2 regions of the Aureimonas phyllosphaerae genome follow, and region 1 is predicted to be linked to the other one. Evidence: predicted binding sites of a transcription regulator. Region 1 holds the regulator's gene; the other holds the start of a gene.

Region 1 (3,331 bases):
TGCGCACGCTCAACCGCATGAACGACACGGTCGACGGCGCCCGCGTCGAGGGCCTCGTGGCGCTCGACGGCGAGGACATCTACAATTCGGGCATCGACGTCGTCGAGCTCCGCGCCCGCGTCGGCATGGTGTTCCAGAAGCCGAACCCGTTCCCGAAGTCGATCTTCGAGAACATCTCCTACGGCCCGAAGATCCACGGTCTTGCCAAGTCCAAGACGGACCTCGAGGAAATCGTCGTCACTTCGCTTCGCAAGGCGGGCCTTTTCGAGGAGGTGAAGGACCGGCTCCACGATCCCGGCACGGGCCTGTCGGGCGGCCAGCAGCAGCGCCTGTGCATCGCCCGCGCGATCGCCGTGAGCCCCGAGGTCATCCTCATGGACGAGCCCTGTTCGGCGCTCGACCCGATCGCCACCGCGACCGTCGAGGAGCTGATCGACGAGCTGCGCCAGAACTACACGATCGTGATCGTCACGCACTCGATGCAGCAGGCGGCCCGCGTCTCGCAGCGCACCGCGATGTTCCACCTGGGCAAGATCGTCGAGGTCGGCCCGACCGAGAAGATGTTCCAGAATCCGGACGACAAGCGGACTCAGGACTACATCACCGGCCGCTTCGGCTGACCGGATCGAGGCACAACCGGGCGGCGGCCCCAATCCATGAAGGGAGACGCGTCATGGAACACCATATCGTCACGTCCTACGACGAGGAACTGAAGTTCATTCTGCGCCGCATCTCCGAGATGGGCGGCCAGGCGGAGCGCATGGTGGAGCAGGCCGTCTCGGCGCTGATCCGCTCGGACGCCGGGCTCGCCCAGTCGGTGGTCGCCGACGACGTCCTCCTCGATGCCGCCCAGCGCGAGATCGACGAGCACGCGATCATGACCATCGGCAAGCGCCAGCCGATGGCCCACGACCTGCGCGAGATCGTCGGCGCGATCCGCATCTCGAACGATCTCGAGCGCATCGGCGATCTCGGCAAGAACATCGCCAAGCGTGTCCTCGCCACGCAGGAGCACACCCAGCCGGTGCAGCTCGTGCGCGGCATCGAGCACATGTCCGAACTGGCGCTCGGCCAGCTGAAGGAGGTGCTCGACGCCTATGCGACGCGCGACCATCTGCGCGCCGAGGCGATCCGCCGGGGCGACCAGGAGATCGACGCGCTCTACACCTCGATCTTCCGCGAACTCCTGACCTACATGATGGAGGATCCGCGCAACATCACCGCCTGCACCCATCTGCTTTTCTCGGCCAAGAACATCGAGCGCATCGGCGACCACGCGACCAACATCGCGGAGACGATCTTCTACATCAAGACCGGCAGCCAGATGGAGATCGAGCGTCCCAAGGGCGACTCGACCCCGACCCTGGTCGCGCCGGTCGGCCTGCGGGGCGCCTGACCATGGCGCCGCGCATCACGGTGGTGGAGGACGAGGAGGCGCTCTCGATCCTCCTGCGCTACAACCTGGAATCCGAGGGATATGCCGTCGACACGATCGCGCGCGGCGACGAGGCGGACCTCCGGCTCAAGGAGCAGGTGCCCGACCTCCTCCTCCTCGACTGGATGCTGCCGGGCCTCTCGGGCGTCGAGCTCTGCCGGCGCCTGCGCGCGCGGCCCGAGACCGAACGGCTGCCGATCATCATGCTGACGGCGCGGGGCGAAGAGTCCGAGCGCGTGCGCGGCCTGTCGACCGGTGCCGACGACTATGTCGTGAAGCCCTTCTCGACGCCGGAGCTGATGGCCCGCGTGCGCGCCATGCTTCGCCGGGTGAAGCCGGAGCGGATCTCCTCGCAGCTCGTCGCCGGTGACATCGACCTCGACCGCGAGACGCATCGCGTTCGCCGGGCGGGCCGCGAGCTGAAGCTCGGGCCGACGGAGTTCAAGCTTCTGGAATTCCTGATGCAGTCGCCGGGCCGCGTGTTCTCGCGCGAGCAGCTGCTCGACGGCGTCTGGGGCCGCGACATCTATGTCGACGAGCGCACCGTGGACGTCCATGTCGGACGCCTGCGCAAGGCCGTGAACCGCGGTCGCCAGCGCGATCCGATCCGCACCGTCCGCGGCGCGGGCTATGCGCTGGACGAGACGTTCACGGCCGCCGCGCCGCGCGCGTCGAGCGTTCGCCCGGAAGCCGTCTGACGGCCTGACGAGGCAGTTCGGCGGGCGGCCGGGTTCCGGCCGTCCCGCATCGGATCGTCAGGCGGCGTCGCCCTTCAGGAAGGGCTCCACGGTCCCTTTCAACTTGAGGAGGATCGGCTTGCCCTTGCGGTCGCGCGCCGTGCCGGCCGCGACCTTGATCCAGCCTTCGCTGACGCAATACTCCTCGACATTGGTCTTCTCGGAGCCGTTGAAGCGGATACCGATGCCCTGCGACAGGAGTTCCTCGTTGTGGAACGGGCTGTCGGGATCGATGGCGAGGCGGTCGGGGAGAGTGTCCTGGGTCATGGGCGCCCCCATAGCGCAAGCGCCCGGCCCATGCCAGTCCGCGGCCATGAATGACTCAAGGGTTCCCTGAAAACGAAAAGGCCCCGCGCGATGGCGGGGCCTTTTTCGTGGACGGCGAACCCGTCAGCGGACGCGGCGGCGCTCCGAGACCGGCTGGAAGGCGATGCGCGCGTGATACTGGCAGTAAGGCGAGGCGTCCGGCGCGTTGTTGCCGCAGAAGCGGAACTCGTCCGACAGCGGGTCGCCGAGCGGCCACTTGCAGGTGCGGTCCGACAGCTGGACGAGCGTCAGGTTGCGCGAGATCGGCACCACCTCGCCGGGACCGTGGGGCACCGTGGCGCGGCCGACGATCTCCTCCTGCTCTTCCGGCTCGACCTCGATCTTCAGCGCGGTCGCGCCGAGCGTCGCAGGCCGGACGGGGCGCGGAGCCGCGGCGACGGCCGGCGTGATCACGGCGACCGTCGGGGCCTGCACCGGCAGGACGCGCGGCGCCGGCACCTCGTCCGGCATCGTCTCGACGAGAACCGGCCGGACGGCGCGCGGGGCGACCACCGCCTCGAGCGGCGCAGAGGCCTTGAGGCGGCTGTCGAGCTTCAGGCGATGGACCTTGCCGATCACGGCGTTGCGGGTGACGCCGCCCAGTTGCGCGGCGATCTGGCTGGCGCTCAGGCCATCGCCCCACAGTTGCTTGAGAAGATCGATCCGCTCGTCGGTCCAGCTCATGAACTGACTCCTAATTCTTGACCCATGCGACGCGCCACCGATCCACGCAGCATGACAGAGGACGATCCTCGAACCACCAGATCTGGTAGACAGCCGGTCTCGTCGCACGAAATATGGTGTCCAGACCCAATTTAACGCGTGGCGGGGCGCTGTGGCAAGGTGCGCACAG
Region 2 (3,331 bases), 480 kb from region 1:
ACCAGCGTCACGGGCAGCGTTTCGCCGCCCATGTCGAGCTTTTCCGGTGTCCCGAAATGCCAAAGCCCCCAGGTGAGGATGGCCGTGTGCAGGATCGTGGAGGTGGCAAAGGGTTTCATCGGCCGCGCGTCAGCTTCCCGCGGTTTCCTGCGTGGTCACGAGACCGATGTTCTTGAAGCCCGCCGCGGAGATGCGCGACATGACCTTCATGACCGTGCCGTAGTCGGCCGAGCCGTCGGCGCGCAGGAAGATGCGCTCCTCGTAGCCGGCCTCGGCGATCGCCTTCAGCTGTTCGACGATGGCTTCGGGCGCGACCGGCGTCTCCTGCAGGAAGATCTCGCCGCCCTTCTGGACCGAGATTGTGATCGGCTGCTTGTCGGCCGACAGCGCCTTGGCGTTGGTCTTGGGCAGTTCGAGCGGCACGCCGACCGTCATCAGCGGCGCGGCCACCATGAAGATGATGAGGAGCACGAGCATGACGTCGACCATCGGCGTCATGTTGATCTCGGCCATGGGCGCCTTGCGCGCGCGACGCCCGCGGCGCGATCCGCCCCCAGACGAAGCTCCCGTCGACATGCCCATGGAAACGACCCCTCAAGTGGATTGGAACGAGACGACCGGCGCTCAGCGCGCAGCCGAACGCTCATCGATCTGGCGCGACAGGATGGAGGAGAATTCGTCGGCGAAGGCCTCGAGCCGCGCGCCGAGCTTGCCGGCGTCGGCCGACAGCTTGTTGTAGGCAACGACCGCCGGAATGGCCGCGACGAGGCCGATCGCGGTGGCGAGCAGCGCCTCGGCGATACCGGGGGCCACGACCGCAAGGCTCGTCTGCTCGGAGGCGGCGATCGACTGGAAGGCCGTCATGATGCCGACCACGGTGCCGAAGAGGCCGACGAACGGCGCAGCCGAGCCGACGGTGGCCAGGAAGCCGAGACGGGACTCGAGCCCCTCCATCTCGCGCGCCATCGTCACGTCCATGGCCTTCTCGATGCGGGTCTGGAGGCCGATCGGCGAGCGGGCCCCCTTCTCGAAGCTCTTCTTCCACTCGCGCATGGCCGCCACGAACAGCGCGCCCATGCCGCTGGTCTTGCGGTCGGACAGCGTGTGGTAGAGCTCTTCGAGCGACTGGCCGGACCAGAAATTGTTCTCGAACTGGTTGAGCTGCCGGCGGAAGCTGGCGTAGCGCGTCCACTTGTCGAAGATGATCGCCCAGGTCCAGACGGACGCGGCGAGCAGGCCGATCATGACGAACTTGACGATGAAGCCCGCCTGCCAGAAAAGACCCAGGAGCGACATGTCGTGGGCCGGCGCGGCCAGCGCAGTCTGAGCGACCTCGTTCATTCCTTTTGCGTCCCTCGAATCCGTCGGATCGTCTTGGTGGCTCTGGAAGCGTCTCGCTTCCGGCGGACCGACCGCCCCTGCCACGACCAGAACCACGCCCGAGCCGGATCGCCGGCGCGGAACGTCGTCCATGGCGCCCTTTGACCGGTTGATTCCGGTGAAAGAATGGCATGGCGGGGGGTGAGCCCTCCGACCCCATCAAGCATCGTTAGGGTTAACAAATCGTTTGCGGACGGTATTTTACCGCGCTGCGGCAAGACGCGAGGCTCGCGCCGCGGGGCGGTTCTATGCCTCCGGCGCGCCCAGCCTCTCGGCCACCGCAGCCGGCATGCGACGCGGTCGCCCGTCCGGCGAGATCACCGCGACCTTGACCCTGGCCTCGATCAGCACTTCGTCTCCGCGCAGGATGCGCTGGTCGAGGACGACGCGCGCCCCGCCGAGCAGCGCGGTGCGCGTCTCGACCGACAGGATGTCGTCGATCCGGGCGGGGCGCAGGAACTCGATCTCCATGCGACGCACGGCGAACGCCATCGGCTCGCCGAAGGCGCCGTCCATCAACTCGCGATGGCCGATCCCGTGCAGGCGCAGGTAGTCCGTGCGGCCCCTCTCCAGAAAGTGAAGGTACCGCGCGTGGTAGACGACGCCCGAAAAGTCGGTGTCCTCGAAATAGACGCGCACGTCGAGGCGGTGTCCGCCATCCACGAGGCGGCCTGCAAGCTGATCGGTCATGCGCCCTCTTAGCGCCCGGCGCGCCCGCGTTCCAGCGCCGCCCGCGACCCGAACCGTCATCGATCCGTCATCGGACCGTCATCGCGCGGTGACGTCCGGCTGATTGGAGGGCGCGTCCGCTCATCTTCCGGAAGGTCCGCCATGCGTTCGATCCGCCTCCCCGCCGCGCTTGCGCTGCTCGCGTCCACCGCCCTGCCCGCCGCGGCGGAACCGGTCTTCAACCGGATCGCCTCCTTCCCGGTCGCGTCGAACCTTCCCGCAGGGACCGACGCCAAGGCGCCGACCTCGGCGGAGATCATCACGGCGTCCGGCGACGGCAACACCCTGGTCTATTCGGACAGCCCGCACGGCGGCATCGGCTTCATCGACATCACCGACGCCCGCGCGCCCAAGAGTGCTGGCTATGTCGCCTTCGAGGGTGGCGAGCCGACGTCAGTGGCAGCGAGCGGCGCCCATGTCTTGGCGGCGGTCAATACGTCGAAGAGCTTCACCGAACCGTCGGGCTTCCTCGCCACCGTCTCGATGGCGGACCGCACGGTCACCGCGCGCTGCGACCTTGGCGGCCAGCCGGACTCCGTCGCCGTGTCCCCGGACGGCACGCTCGCCGCGGTCGCGATTGAAAACGAGCGTGACGAGGACCGCAACGACGGCGCCCTGCCGCAGATGCCGGCGGGCTATGTCGTACTCTTACCGCTGAGGGACGGCGCGCCGGACTGCGCGGGCCTGCGCCGCGTCGAGCTGACGGGCATTCCCGCCATCGCGGGTGAGGATCCCGAGCCCGAGTTCGTATCCTTCAACGCGAACAACGAGTTGGCCGTCACGCTTCAGGAGAACAATCACATCGTCCTGATCGACGGGAAGACGGCCAAGGTCACGGGCCACTTCACCGCAGGAACCGTCGCGCTGGAGGGCGTGGACGCCGAGGACGACGGCAAGATCGCCTTCACCGACACGATCGAGGCGCGCCCGCGCGAGCCGGATGCCGTGAAGTGGCTCGGGACCGACCGTCTCGTCGTCGCCAACGAGGGCGATTGGAAAGGCGGCACGCGCGGCTTTACGATCTTCAACCGCGATGGGTCGGTCGCCTACGAGTCCGGCCCCGCGTTCGAGCGCGAGGTCGCCAAGGCCGGCCACTATCCCGACAAGCGATCCGACGCCAAGGGCGTCGAGCCGGAAGGCCTCGAGGTCGCCGAGTTCGGCGGCGAGCGCTTCATCTTCGTTCTGTCGGAGCGCGGTTCCGTGGTCGGCGTCTATCGCGACA

Evidence for each region. Region 1 encodes PhoB, which activates phosphate uptake and scavenging genes when phosphate is short. Its sites were predicted from a motif close to TGTCATNNANCTGTCAT; they were not measured.
Region 2: a site for PhoB is predicted at 2,136-2,152, ahead of ACLNGM_RS18600 (esterase-like activity of phytase family protein). Genes of this name have one in related genera too.

What each region holds. Positions count from the first base shown of each region.
Region 1 is NZ_CP181348.1:4,372,917-4,376,247, reverse strand. Features, by position in the region: gene pstB (phosphate ABC transporter ATP-binding protein PstB) at 1-620, shown strand, start outside; gene phoU (phosphate signaling complex protein PhoU) at 674-1,396, shown strand; gene phoB (phosphate regulon transcriptional regulator PhoB) at 1,399-2,133, shown strand; gene ACLNGM_RS21010 (DUF3297 family protein) at 2,191-2,439, opposite strand; gene ACLNGM_RS21005 (GcrA family cell cycle regulator) at 2,563-3,162, opposite strand.
Region 2 is NZ_CP181348.1:3,888,166-3,891,496, forward strand. Features, by position in the region: gene ACLNGM_RS18580 (cell envelope integrity protein TolA) at 1-119, opposite strand, end outside; gene tolR (protein TolR) at 130-582, opposite strand; gene tolQ (protein TolQ) at 625-1,341, opposite strand; gene ybgC (tol-pal system-associated acyl-CoA thioesterase) at 1,627-2,070, opposite strand; gene ACLNGM_RS18600 (esterase-like activity of phytase family protein) at 2,212-3,331, shown strand, end outside.